Regions from separate parts of the Paenibacillus sp. FSL K6-0276 genome, predicted to be linked through region 2. Evidence: a T-box and tRNA genes for the amino acid it is inferred to sense, from the RefSeq annotation. Region 2 holds a T-box; the other regions hold tRNA genes.

Region 1 (4,446 bases), 2.1 Mb from region 2:
AGGTGGACCAAAAGAAGCATCGCAGCACAAAACATCACCGTTCGAAGTATCCGGAAATGCGGAGAGTGTCTCCTATAATAGTGACGACCATTATACACAACCTGGTGACTTGTATCGTCTGATGAGTGAAGAAGAACGTTCCCGTCTTATTCAAAATATCGTAGGTGCTATGACACCAGTTGAAAGTAACGATATTAAACTTCGTCAAATTGTTCATTTCTATAAAGCTGATCCAGAATTGGGACAGCGTGTTGCATCCGGCTTAGGATTATCCGTCCCAGACGGAGTATAAGACTGTAAATGCACTTATACAATCAAAGAGGACCTTTACCCGTAAATGGGAAAGGTCCTCTTTTTTCATAATAAAAGTTGTCGATTAAGTATTCCATTAGGGGCTAATTAGCTGAACACATAATAAATAAGGACGATCACAATGCACAGTGATGAGACAATAGATAAGCACGAAAAAAACGTATTCCAGTTATTGCCCTTCATTTGTCTTATACACGACCAGTATACTGCTTCTTTGATGCTCTGCCCCATCACGTGAAGATTTAACTACCGAACCGTAACAGATATTCACAATCTGTTCCTCACGCAGCCCAGCCAAGAACTCATTAGCCTTATTCTCAGCATACGAATTATCAGCATCTACAAACTCTTTTACTTGAATCATCCTGATCTCTCCTTTGATAAATTTATTAGTTACTTTTTATGTCTAGATTCTATAGGTAAACTCAACGAAATGTACATGGCGTATCACTCCCCTGGTAACATTTAATGTAAAAATATCTTCAAAATATAGTATAGGCATTCCGCAGTTTTCTACGAAATGCCTATAACATCAGCCTATCATAGCACCCAACTATACAATAGTCAAACGTTTTAAATACAATATTTAGTAAGAATTAATTGCCTTTACAAAATGGATTGGATTTACATATAGAAGCTGTTATACTGATCAGAAGGTCTCCACTGGGGGACCTCTATTTGTATAGGAGGGATTTTAATATGGCAACTCGTCATAACAAATTCACAAAGAATGTGCTAATTAGAGGGGGTGAAATCTACTATGAACCATAGTCTAATCTATGAAGGCTCAAGGACACAATTGGTCCAGCAGCTTATCTATTTTGATGAGGAAAAAATCGCATTTCTAAATCAGTATTTCCCAGAACGAAGCAAACAAAGAAGCAACGCTGAAACGCTGTTGTCCCGTTATTGCTCCGAGCTGGAACAATTACTATCCCGTTTTAATGGTGAAGAATTGAACTCGCTCGTATTGATTGGAAGTCAGCTTCAGCTTCGATACTTAGACGACAATACTACAGATACCTACACCATCGTATTTCCAAACCAGGCTGAACCCAATGATAACAGGATTTCAATGTTCTCGCCTATAGGCATGCAGTTGCTGTTGGCTCAGCTCGGCAGTACATGTCAGCTAGCTATACCTTCAGGTGAGTTATCGGTAAAGATCGAAAGTATTAAGTTTGTGAATTGTGGTGAGGTAGCCGTTCTTATTTAAGCCAACTCGCACATATAACCAACATAAACAGCGTCCCTTTCCAATCATATGGAAGAGGACGCTGTTCATCTATTCAGCCTGCTCAGCTCTTCATACTCATTTAAGCTTCAATCCTTCTGCCAGCTTATTAACTGACTTTTCGATCCGTGATGCTCTGGTTTCAGGTCTTTTCGCCCCTTCAATCCAGACCACATATTCTTTCTGATAAGAATAAGCCAGACTGTTAAAATAAGTTTCTGCCTGCTCATGGGCACTCAGTACGTCGAGAAAATCTTCTGGCGCTTCTACCTCCCGTAATTGATGATCTTGCTCCATCGTCACACGCACGGTGTCTCCAGACTGGGCCTCGGCTAGGTCCCGTAGTTCTTTCTTTACCACCATAAAATGCTTCCCGTTTCCATGGGGCATAAGCGTTCCTCTATAGAGGATACCATTTACACTTCCTTTTACCTGTACCCTGGATTTGGTTTCAAATACTTCCTCTGTATCAAAAGGGACGTTAAGATAAGTCCAGCTTCCATTCGCATCAGGTCTCACTAATTTAGCTTCAAATTCGAACATAGCTACCTCCTCAAATTCCTCTAATAAAATCCCTAGGTTCTATTGTATCCATACGAGCGTAGCTATACAAAAAAACACCTACCTATAATAGGCAGGTGTTTCTTAATTATAAGCGGGTGATGGGAATCGAACCCACGCTATCAGCTTGGAAGGCTGAAGTTCTACCATTGAACTACACCCGCAAAGGTATAAAATCGGGATGACACGATTTGAACATGCGACCCCCTGGTCCCAAACCAGGTGCTCTACCAAGCTGAGCTACATCCCGTCAAAACATATAATTGCTTAGTAATAAAAATGGTGCGCCCTGAGAGATTCGAACTCCCGGCCTTTTGATTCGTAGTCAAACGCTCTATCCAGCTGAGCTAAGGGCGCAAAATTTATATGGAGCGGACGACGGGAATCGAACCCGCGACCCTCGCCTTGGCAAGGCGATGCTCTACCGCTGAGCCACGTCCGCAAAAACATGGTGCGCGTGAAGGGACTCGAACCCCCACGTCGTGAAACGCCAGATCCTAAGTCTGGTGCGTCTGCCAATTCCGCCACACGCGCACACTTTAAAATAATGGTGAGCCATGAAGGACTCGAACCTTCGACACCCTGATTAAAAGTCAGGTGCTCTACCAACTGAGCTAATGGCTCTCATAAATGGCTGGGGATATAGGATTTGAACCTATGCATGACGGAGTCAAAGTCCGTTGCCTTACCGCTTGGCTAATCCCCAACAATAATTAACTAAATGGCGGAACCGACGGGATTCGAACCCGCGATCTCCTGCGTGACAGGCAGGCATGTTAGGCCAACTACACCACGGTTCCATAGACATAATGCATAAGTGTAAATTGGTTGCGGGGGCAGGATTTGAACCTGCGGCCTTCGGGTTATGAGCCCGACGAGCTACCGGGCTGCTCCACCCCGCGTCATTTAATAATTATATACTATTCATTTACACTAAACCAGCTAGTCCCAAAACATAATGCTTAAGGAAAATTTGGTTGCGGGGGCAGGATTTGAACCTGCGGCCTTCGGGTTATGAGCCCGACGAGCTACCGGGCTGCTCCACCCCGCGTCGTTTAAATGAATATGGTGGAGGCTGAGGGGATCGAACCCCCGACCCTCTGCTTGTAAGGCAGATGCTCTCCCAGCTGAGCTAAGCCTCCATGTTATGACCCGTATGGGATTCGAACCCATGTTACCTCCGTGAAAGGGAGGTGTCTTAACCCCTTGACCAACGGGCCATGCTAATAAACTTTATGGCGGAGAGAGGGATTCGAACCCTCGAGACGCTTGTGGCGCCTACACGATTTCCAATCGTGCTCCTTCGGCCAAACTCGGACACCTCTCCATAAATGGCTCCCCGAACAGGACTCGAACCTGTGACAACTCGATTAACAGTCGAGTGCTCTACCAACTGAGCTATCAGGGAATATGGTGGGCCTTAGTGGACTCGAACCACCGACCTCACCCTTATCAGGGGTGCGCTCTAACCAGCTGAGCTAAAGGCCCTTTTCTGACATATGAATATTAAGGGCAAAAAAAATACCACGGGTAATGTGGTTGTCCGCTTGGCGACGTCCTACTCTCCCAGGACCCTTCGGTCCAAGTACCATCGGCGCTGGAGGGCTTAACGGTCGTGTTCGGGATGGGTACGTGTGGAACCCCTCCGCTATCGCCACCAAACGGGCATTTACAGCGTAAATGCTCAGGCTTGAGTCGCCTGAAAACTGAATCCGAATCGAATTTGCGTTTTAAGTATAGGATAAGCCCTCGACCGATTAGTATTGGTTAGCTCCATGCATTACTGCACTTCCACCTCCAACCTATCTACCTCGTCGTCTTCAAGGGGTCTTACTAATTGGGAAATCTCATCTTGAGGGGGGCTTCACGCTTAGATGCTTTCAGCGCTTATCCCGTCCGTACGTAGCTACCCAGCCATGCTTCTGGCGAAACAACTGGTGCACCAGCGGTACGTCCATCCCGGTCCTCTCGTACTAAGGACAGCTCCTCTCAAATTTCCTGCGCCCACGACAGATAGGGACCGAACTGTCTCACGACGTTCTGAACCCAGCTCGCGTACCGCTTTAATGGGCGAACAGCCCAACCCTTGGGACCTACTTCAGCCCCAGGATGCGATGAGCCGACATCGAGGTGCCAAACCTCCCCGTCGATGTGGACTCTTGGGGGAGATAAGCCTGTTATCCCCAGGGTAGCTTTTATCCGTTGAGCGATGGCCCTTCCATGCGGTACCACCGGATCACTAAGTCCGACTTTCGTCCCTGCTCGACTTGTAGGTCTCGCAGTCAAGCTCCCTTATGCCTTTGCACTCTTCGAATGATTTCCAACCATTCTGAGGGAAC
Region 2 (4,446 bases):
TAAGTATTAGTTGGAATGAGAAAACGGACTGGCTTGATTTTAAATTCGACATGGGTGGTATTCCCGAATCTGAGATTGTTATGGTTCTAAAGTCACTTCAGGATAAACGTAAATACTACCGCTTGCCCGAAGGGGCGCTGCTACCGCTGGAAAGCGAGGAGCTCCAAGAAATCATCACCTTTATGAACGAGATGGGCATTCGAGAAGGTGAGATCAAAGGTGCAGCATTTTCTCTTCCGATTGTTCGTGGATTACATTTGACCTCTGCAGACGAGAAAAGCGACTCCGTCAAGCTTAGCAGATCTTTCAGGCGGCTACTGGCGAACATGCACAATCCTGAGAACCTTGATTTTCCTATACCAGAGAGTTTAGCTCCTGTGCTCCGGGATTATCAGCAGTATGGATTTCAGTGGCTGAAAACGCTGGCCCACTACCGTTTCGGGGGGATTTTAGCGGATGATATGGGACTTGGCAAAACGCTGCAGAGTATCGCTTTTCTGCTCTCCGAGCTTCCGGATATTCGTCAGAATGGTCTGCCCGCTCTTATTGTCGCTCCCGCTTCTCTCACGTACAACTGGCATAATGAGCTTAAAAAGTTCACGCCTGAGATCAAAGCTGTTATTGCTGATGGAAGTTTAACAGAACGAGGTCGGATTTTAAAAAATACAGCGAAGGCTGATGTAATCATCACCTCATACCCGCTACTTCGTAGAGATGTTCAGTTGTATGCTAAGAAGTCTTTTCATACCCTGATTCTCGATGAAGCGCAAACTATAAAGAACCACACTACGCAGACCGCCCAAGCCGTGATGGCTCTGCAGGCCCGGCATCGTTTTGCACTTACTGGGACTCCTGTGGAGAATGCGCTGGAAGATCTTTGGTCCATCTTCGGCACTGTGTTCCCCGGGCTCTTTCCAGGCAAGAAAGCTTTCCACGATTTACCGAGGGAAACGGTTGCGAAGCGGGCACGTCCCTTTTTGCTGCGGCGCTTAAAGAGTGATGTGTTAAAAGAACTTCCTGAGAAAATCGAATCCCTTCAAGCCTGTGAGCTCTTACCTGAGCAGAAGAAGTTATATGTCGCTTATCTCGCCCGTTTGAAAAAAGAGGCGCTAAAGCATCTGACCCAGGATAGTTTCGGTAATAATAATCGGATTAAAATCCTTGCTGGTCTCACTCGTCTGCGCCAGCTATGCTGTCACCCGGCTCTATTTGTGGAAGGGTATGAAGGAAGCTCCGCCAAGTTCGAGCAGCTGCTCGAAATCATAGAGGAATGCCGCAGTTCGGGTAAACGAATACTAGTATTCTCCCAATTCACAGAGATGCTCGGTCTGATTGGACGTGAACTCGGATATCAAGGAATTCCATATTTTTATCTAGATGGTCAAACGCCTGTGTCTCAAAGGGTAGATTTATGTAATAAGTTTAATGAAGGAGAGCGAGATATTTTCCTGATCTCTTTAAAGGCTGGCGGAACCGGACTTAACTTAACTGGGGCAGATACTGTAATCCTTTACGATCTATGGTGGAACCCTGCCGTCGAGCAACAAGCTGCGGATCGGGCTCACCGAATCGGGCAGAAAAAAGTAGTGCAAGTGATCCGACTCGTCACCCAAGGCACTGTGGAAGATAAGATGTATGAGCTACAACAGAAGAAAAGGAACTTGATCGATGAGGTGATCCAACCAGGTCAGGAAGGATTATCTACGCTTACAGAACAAGACATCCGAGAGATTCTGATGATCTAACATAATTGATTGTCCAGATTTCACCAAGCATACCCCCTATTGCTTTTTTTGAAATATTAGTTATACTGATTAAAATTATTCAAGCATCGATGAACGGGAGAGTAGTTAACGTGTTCTAGTCCTCAGCGAGCCGGGTAAGTGTAAGCCGGTACAGATCACCTAATGAAGCGCACCCGTGAGATGGATTTCTGAACCCAAGTAGGAAGTCCCGGCTGAAGACCGTTATCCTGTAAGGTGGCTAAACGTCTGTTTAGCAACGAGAGTGGTACCGCGAGCGCTTAAGCCCTCGTCTCTTTTGAGATGAGGGCTTTTTTGTATTTTTAAAGGAGGGTATGAAATGTTAAGTCAAATCATCAAAACCAGCATTGAACAAAGTGTAAAAAAAGTATTCCACACCTTAGAAGTTGCCTATCCAAACGATGTTGCTATTCTGATCGAACAGCCAGCTAATCTAGAGCATGGTGATTATTCCTGCAATATTGCTATGCAGCTAGCCAAAACCCTGCGCAAATCCCCTCTCGCCATAGCCGAATTAGTAAAAGCGGAAATTAAATTACAAGAGAGTTACGCAGGTCTTTTACAAAAAGTCGAGGTAGCCGCTCCCGGATTTATTAATTTGTACATGGATTGGCAGGTATGGGCTAAACATTCCTTTGATCTGCCAGATAACACGGGGGAAAAGGTTATCATCGAGCACACCTCTATTAACCCCAACAAAGCTGCTCATGTCGGTCACCTAAGAAATGCTTGTATTGGTGATGCGCTGGTCAGAATAATGAAAAGAACCGGATACAACGTAGAGGTCCATAACTACATTGATGATCTGGGCAACCAGCTGGCGGATACAGTCGTTGGTTTATTAAATGTACCTTTGGAGGGTGATCATCAACGTTTCGGTGATTATTGCTGGGATCTTTATGCCAAAGTGAACAAAGAATATGCACGGAATCTAGAGATGACACACAAACGCACGGATATCCTGCATGCCCTTGAACAAGGCGGAGGCAATGAGGCGTGGCTGGGCAACCTTGTCGCTGAACGTATTGTGAGAGAACATGTAGAGGAAATGAAGCGTTTCGGTATTCACTATGACCTGCTGGTATGGGAGAGCAATATTTTAAAAGAGGGATTCTGGGCATCCGCATCTGAGCTATTGAAGCAAACAGCAGTTTTTGTACAGGAGACTGAAGGTAAGCTGGCGGGCTGCTGGGTGCTGAAGCAAGGGACAGAGGTTATCATTGGGGCGGATTCAGAGGATCATCATATGGATAAGGTGCTAGTTCGTTCGAATGGGATTTTGACGTACACGGCCAAGGACATCGCCTATCATCTCTGGAAATTCGGTCTACTAGCTAAAGATTTCACCTACAGTGAATTCTCGTCCGGTTTATGGACAACTGGATTAACTGGAACCCAGGAGCCCTATGGACATGCGGACCGTGTCATTAACGTGATCGATTATAGACAGGAATATCCGCAACAGATGGTTAAGCAGGCTTTAGGCGCACTAGGTTATAACGATCAAGCAGAGAAACTCCATCATGTAAGTTATGGCGTTGTTGCTCTTAGTCCAGCCTCGGCCGCCGAGCTAGGAATAGATATTTCAGAAGGGAAATCCTCTTATGCTATGTCCGGACGCCAAGGAATTGGCATTAAGGTGATCGATTTAGTGAAGCTTATGGAACAGAACATAGAACATTCGCGTTCCGATAAAGATGGACTTTCCAGCCACATTATTGCAGCTGCTGCCATTCGCTATTATCTGCTGCGGTTTAATCTGGGAACGGAAATCGTGTTTGATTTCAAGCAGGCTACCGAAATATCCGGCAATACTGGGGTTTATCTGATGTACACCTATGCGCGTGCCAACAGTGTTTTGGGCAAATCAACGATCCCATTAATTACTGATGCCTCACAGCTTCAATTCCCACTCGAAATGGAAAAAGCAGAGCTTGCTTTGCTGAGGCAGCTTAGTCTCTGGCAGGAGACATTGTATTCTGCCAGCTTAGAATTGACGCCGAATATACTCTGCACTTACGCGCATACCTTAGCCACACTCTTCAATAACTTCTATTCTATATGTCCTATTTTAAAAGGTGAAGCGGCTACCATCGCATTTCGCCTCTGGCTCACTTCGAGATTTAAAGACACCTTAGGTGATGTGCTAGAAGTACTTGGGTTACCGACACCGAGCCGTATGTAGAAGGTATAGAAAAAAGGGCAATCTCCGCGTTATCGCGAGATTGCCCTTCTATTGTTTATGTTACTTATAAATGTCTATCACATTTCCAGCTTCCACGCAAAGACGATCAAAGTCCTCACGCTTGATCCGGATACCACCACTACGGTAGCGATTAAGCGTACCTTCGGCTTGCACTTCCGTACCGTTAACAGTAATCCGACTGTTATCAGAGCCCGTAAGGTGATAAATAAAGTCTACCTTAGTGCCTGCATATTCAAAGCTAAAGCGCATTCCGTTCAGCGACTCCGGCAGAATTGGGTCAACGATTAAGTCTCCACCTTCCGTACGGATCCCCAGTGCATTCGAGATTAACTGGTTCATATAGATCCCAGGACCGCTTGAGTAGATTCTCCAGCCACCTTTAACAGCTACGTCACTATTACGCAGTTTATCGAAATTCTCCTGCGCTTCATAACGGGTGTTAAATTTACCATCCGAGCTACTGAAGTAGGAGTTAGC
Region 3 (4,446 bases), 530 kb from region 2:
TGAGATGAAACTAGAATTTGGGGATTACATGAAGCAACTTCGCGAAACGAAGGGACTCACTATTAATCAATTGGCAGCAGCAGCGGGTATTAGCGGATCACAGATTTCACGGATTGAAAATGGTCTAAGAGGAGTTCCTAAGCCAACTACATTACGCAAAATAGCAGAGGCTACAGGCGTCCCGTACGAAGAGCTAATGGATCAAGCAGGGTATTTGCAGGAACAGGCCCTTCCAAGCGAAGAGGTTGTCCCAGAGTGGGCTACAAGCAAGGATAAGCGTGACTTTCGTAAAATGCTAGAGGATGATGGCGAGCTGATGTTTGATGGGATTCCATTAGACAAGGAAGACAAGCAGAGGATAAAAGATGTATTGACCGGCTTATTCTGGGAAGCCAAACAGATGAATAAGAGAAATAAATCCAACAACACTTAATAACTACACTAACATGCTGCAGGTGAAGAATATGGATGAACTGATCAATAATCTGATTAAAAAATATAAAACCAACTGCCCGTTCGAGCTGGCCTCAGCGCTAGGTATTCACATTCGTTTCATGAACCTTGGGACAGGCACAAAGGGATTATATTACCGAAAACTAAGAAGAAGATTTATCGTCATTCATAATGAGTTGCCAGTTGAGTGGCAGCGCTTCGTTTGTGCGCATGAATTAGGACATGATCGCCTTCATAAGGGGATTAACCGTTTTTTCCTGGAGGAAAGCTCCTACTTCTCTCCTGGGAAGCTTGAACGTCAAGCTAATCTCTTTGCCGTAAAGCTACTGTCAACAGGCAGCAATCCTGAGCAAGAAGAATCATGGAAAAGTTATTATCTACGGATTGGCATTCCACCGGAAGTCCGATTTCTTTTGGAAGAATGATAGAACATACCTTTCATGAATATATGCGTGTTTTTAATTAATACATAACAAAAAAAGCTCTTACCGAAGTAAGAGCTTTCTAAGAGCGATTAAGCTAAGTATCGGGATGACACGATTTGAACATGCGACCCCCTGGTCCCAAACCAGGTGCTCTACCAAGCTGAGCTACATCCCGTTACTATAAAATTATGGAGCGGGTGATGGGAATCGAACCCACGCTATCAGCTTGGAAGGCTGAAGTTCTACCATTGAACTACACCCGCAAAGGTGAAAATCGGGATGACACGATTTGAACATGCGACCCCCTGGTCCCAAACCAGGTGCTCTACCAAGCTGAGCTACATCCCGTTAAAATACTATAATTGCTTAATAAAAAAAATGGCGCGCCCTGAGAGATTCGAACTCCCGGCCTTTTGATTCGTAGTCAAACGCTCTATCCAGCTGAGCTAAGGGCGCAAAAATTATGGAGCGGACGACGGGAATCGAACCCGCGACCCTCGCCTTGGCAAGGCGATGCTCTACCGCTGAGCCACGTCCGCAATAAGTGGTGCGCGTGAAGGGACTTGAACCCCCACGTCGTGAAACGCCAGATCCTAAGTCTGGTGCGTCTGCCATTCCGCCACACGCGCATGTAATAATAAAAGTGAGCCATGAAGGACTCGAACCTTCGACACCCTGATTAAAAGTCAGGTGCTCTACCAACTGAGCTAATGGCTCGCACTTGGCTGGGGATATAGGATTCGAACCTATGAGTGACGGAGTCAAAGTCCGTTGCCTTACCGCTTGGCTAATCCCCATTGATGGATTCCTCTATGTTGCCCATAATCTCTTCGAATATCAAGAAGATTATGGTGGAGGCTGAGGGGATCGAACCCCCGACCCTCTGCTTGTAAGGCAGATGCTCTCCCAGCTGAGCTAAGCCTCCATATCTATGGGACCCTCAAGGGGTAAGGATAAGTAAAAGTTGGTGACCCGTATGGGATTCGAACCCATGTTACCTCCGTGAAAGGGAGGTGTCTTAACCCCTTGACCAACGGGCCTTGCAAATCTGTGGAGCTCTCAACCGGATTCGAACCGGTGACCTCTTCCTTACCATGGAAGCACTCTACCTGCTGAGCTATGAGAGCATGGCTCCCCGAACAGGACTCGAACCTGTGACAACTCGATTAACAGTCGAGTGCTCTACCAACTGAGCTATCAGGGAATATCCGCTTGGCAACGTCCTACTCTCCCAGGACCCTTCGGTCCAAGTACCATCGGCGCTGGAGGGCTTAACGGTCGTGTTCGGAATGGGTACGCGTGGAACCCCTCCGCTATCGCCACCAAACGGGCATTTACAGCGTAAATGCTCAGGCTTGATCGCCTGAAAACTGAATCCGAATCGAATTTGCATTTTAAGTATAGGATAAGCCCTCGACCGATTAGTATTGGTCAGCTCCATGCATTACTGCACTTCCACCTCCAACCTATCTACCTCGTCGTCTTCAAGGGGTCTTACTAATTGGGAAATCTCATCTTGAGGGGGGCTTCACGCTTAGATGCTTTCAGCGCTTATCCCGTCCGTACGTAGCTACCCAGCCATGCTTCTGGCGAAACAACTGGTGCACCAGCGGTACGTCCATCCCGGTCCTCTCGTACTAAGGACAGCTCCTCTCAAATTTCCTGCGCCCACGACAGATAGGGACCGAACTGTCTCACGACGTTCTGAACCCAGCTCGCGTACCGCTTTAATGGGCGAACAGCCCAACCCTTGGGACCTACTTCAGCCCCAGGATGCGATGAGCCGACATCGAGGTGCCAAACCTCCCCGTCGATGTGGACTCTTGGGGGAGATAAGCCTGTTATCCCCAGGGTAGCTTTTATCCGTTGAGCGATGGCCCTTCCATGCGGTACCACCGGATCACTAAGTCCGACTTTCGTCCCTGCTCGACTTGTAGGTCTCGCAGTCAAGCTCCCTTATGCCTTTGCACTCTTCGAATGATTTCCAACCATTCTGAGGGAACCTTGGAACGCCTCCGTTACTCTTTAGGAGGCGACCGCCCCAGTCAAACTGCCCGCCTGACACGGTCCCCGTACCCGGTAAGGGTACTAGGTTAGAACCTAGATACGATCAGGGTGGTATCCCAACGGCGCCTCCACCGAAGCTTGCGCTCCGATTTCTACGGCTCCCACCTATCCTGTACAGATCGTACCCAAATTCAATATCAAGCTGCAGTAAAGCTCCATGGGGTCTTTCCGTCTTGTCGCGGGTAACCTGCATCTTCACAGGTATTAAAATTTCACCGGATCTCTCGTTGAGACAGCGCCCAAGTCGTTACGCCATTCGTGCGGGTCAGAATTTACCTGACAAGGAATTTCGCTACCTTAGGACCGTTATAGTTACGGCCGCCGTTTACTGGGGCTTCGGTTCATAGCTTCGGGTTACCCCTAACCACTCCCCTTAACCTTCCAGCACCGGGCAGGCGTCAGCCCGTATACTTCGCCTTGCGGCTTCGCACAGACCTGTGTTTTTGCTAAACAGTCGCTTGGGCCTTTTCACTGCGGCCCCCTCGTGCTATTCACACTACCGGGGCACCCCTTCTCCCGAAGTTACGGGGTCATTTTGCCGAGTTCCTTAACGAGAGTTCTTCCGCGCGCCTTAGAATTCTCTTCTCGCCTACCTGTGTCGGTTTGCGGTACGGGCACCTTCTCCTGGCTAGAGGCTTTTCTTGGCAGTGTGAGATCATGACCTTCGCTACTGTAATTTTCGCTCCCCATCACAGCCCAGCCTTAATGATGTGCGGATTTGCCTACACATCAGCCTCACTGCTTAGACGGACATATCCATCAGTCCGCGTCACTACCCTCCTGCGTCACCCCATCGCTCATAGCGGATTACGGTGGTACAGTAATTTCAAACTGTTGTCCTTCGACTACGCCTTTCGGCCTCGCCTTAGGTCCCGACTTACCCTGAGCGGACGAGCCTTCCTCAGGAAACCTTGGGCTTTCGGCGGATCAGATTCTCACTGATCTTTTCGTTACTCATACCGGCATTCTCACTTGTATGCTGTCCAGCGCTCCTTACGGTACACCTTCAACCCACATACAACGCTCCCCTACCCCAGATACATACGTATCTAGCCATAGCTTCGGTGGTGTGTTTAGCCCCGTTACATTTTCGGCGCAGAGTCACTCGACCAGTGAGCTATTACGCACTCTTTCAATGGTGGCTGCTTCTAAGCCAACATCCTGGTTGTCTGTGCAACTCCACATCCTTTCCCACTTAACACACACTTGGGGACCTTAGCTGATGGTCTGGGCTGTTTCCCTTTTGACAATGGATCTTAGCACTCACTGTCTGACTCCCGGCAATAAGTATATGGCATTCGGAGTTTGACTGATCTTGGTAACCCTTGCGGGCCCCGCAACCAATCAGTGCTCTACCTCCACTACTCTTATACCGAGGCTAGCCCTAAAGCTATTTCGGGGAGAACCAGCTATCTCCGAGTTCGATTGGAATTTCTCCGCTACCCCCACCTCATCCCCGCATTTTTCAACATGCGTGGGTTCGGGCCTCCAGTGCGTGTTA

Evidence for each region. A T-box is a leader RNA that pairs with one kind of tRNA and senses whether it is charged. The one in region 2 lies ahead of argS (arginine--tRNA ligase), so its partner is inferred to be a tRNA-Arg.
Region 1: it encodes a tRNA-Arg, which carries the amino acid that the T-box ahead of argS (arginine--tRNA ligase) is inferred to sense. The anticodon was not compared.
Region 3: it encodes a tRNA-Arg, which carries the amino acid that the T-box ahead of argS (arginine--tRNA ligase) is inferred to sense. The anticodon was not compared.

What each region holds. Positions count from the first base shown of each region.
Region 1 is NZ_CP150276.1:936,317-940,762, reverse strand. It holds gene katA (catalase KatA) at 1-292, shown strand, start outside; gene MHH52_RS04160 (sporulation protein Cse60) at 482-676, opposite strand; gene MHH52_RS04155 (GreA/GreB family elongation factor) at 1,073-1,528, shown strand; gene MHH52_RS04150 (YdeI/OmpD-associated family protein) at 1,625-2,089, opposite strand; tRNA gene MHH52_RS04145 (tRNA-Gly) at 2,201-2,271, opposite strand; tRNA gene MHH52_RS04140 (tRNA-Pro) at 2,284-2,357, opposite strand; tRNA gene MHH52_RS04135 (tRNA-Arg) at 2,388-2,464, opposite strand; tRNA gene MHH52_RS04130 (tRNA-Gly) at 2,475-2,549, opposite strand; tRNA gene MHH52_RS04125 (tRNA-Leu) at 2,557-2,641, opposite strand; tRNA gene MHH52_RS04120 (tRNA-Lys) at 2,656-2,731, opposite strand; tRNA gene MHH52_RS04115 (tRNA-Gln) at 2,739-2,813, opposite strand; tRNA gene MHH52_RS04110 (tRNA-Asp) at 2,830-2,907, opposite strand; tRNA gene MHH52_RS04105 (tRNA-Met) at 2,933-3,009, opposite strand; tRNA gene MHH52_RS04100 (tRNA-Met) at 3,082-3,158, opposite strand; tRNA gene MHH52_RS04095 (tRNA-Val) at 3,174-3,249, opposite strand; tRNA gene MHH52_RS04090 (tRNA-Glu) at 3,256-3,327, opposite strand; tRNA gene MHH52_RS04085 (tRNA-Ser) at 3,344-3,434, opposite strand; tRNA gene MHH52_RS04080 (tRNA-Asn) at 3,440-3,515, opposite strand; tRNA gene MHH52_RS04075 (tRNA-Ile) at 3,519-3,595, opposite strand; rRNA gene rrf (5S ribosomal RNA) at 3,653-3,769, opposite strand; rRNA gene MHH52_RS04065 (23S ribosomal RNA) at 3,845-4,446, opposite strand, start outside.
Region 2 is NZ_CP150276.1:4,955,334-4,959,779, forward strand. It holds gene MHH52_RS23465 (SNF2 helicase associated domain-containing protein) at 1-1,745, shown strand, start outside; T-box leader at 1,826-2,042, shown strand; gene argS (arginine--tRNA ligase) at 2,083-3,948, shown strand; gene MHH52_RS23475 (cellobiose phosphorylase) at 4,009-4,446, opposite strand, start outside.
Region 3 is NZ_CP150276.1:5,485,277-5,489,722, forward strand. It holds gene MHH52_RS25845 (helix-turn-helix domain-containing protein) at 5-433, shown strand; gene MHH52_RS25850 (ImmA/IrrE family metallo-endopeptidase) at 465-878, shown strand; tRNA gene MHH52_RS25855 (tRNA-Pro) at 980-1,053, opposite strand; tRNA gene MHH52_RS25860 (tRNA-Gly) at 1,068-1,141, opposite strand; tRNA gene MHH52_RS25865 (tRNA-Pro) at 1,153-1,226, opposite strand; tRNA gene MHH52_RS25870 (tRNA-Arg) at 1,258-1,334, opposite strand; tRNA gene MHH52_RS25875 (tRNA-Gly) at 1,343-1,417, opposite strand; tRNA gene MHH52_RS25880 (tRNA-Leu) at 1,424-1,507, opposite strand; tRNA gene MHH52_RS25885 (tRNA-Lys) at 1,523-1,595, opposite strand; tRNA gene MHH52_RS25890 (tRNA-Gln) at 1,601-1,675, opposite strand; tRNA gene MHH52_RS25895 (tRNA-Val) at 1,728-1,803, opposite strand; tRNA gene MHH52_RS25900 (tRNA-Glu) at 1,844-1,918, opposite strand; tRNA gene MHH52_RS25905 (tRNA-Thr) at 1,930-2,005, opposite strand; tRNA gene MHH52_RS25910 (tRNA-Asn) at 2,007-2,082, opposite strand; rRNA gene rrf (5S ribosomal RNA) at 2,089-2,205, opposite strand; rRNA gene MHH52_RS25920 (23S ribosomal RNA) at 2,280-4,446, opposite strand, start outside.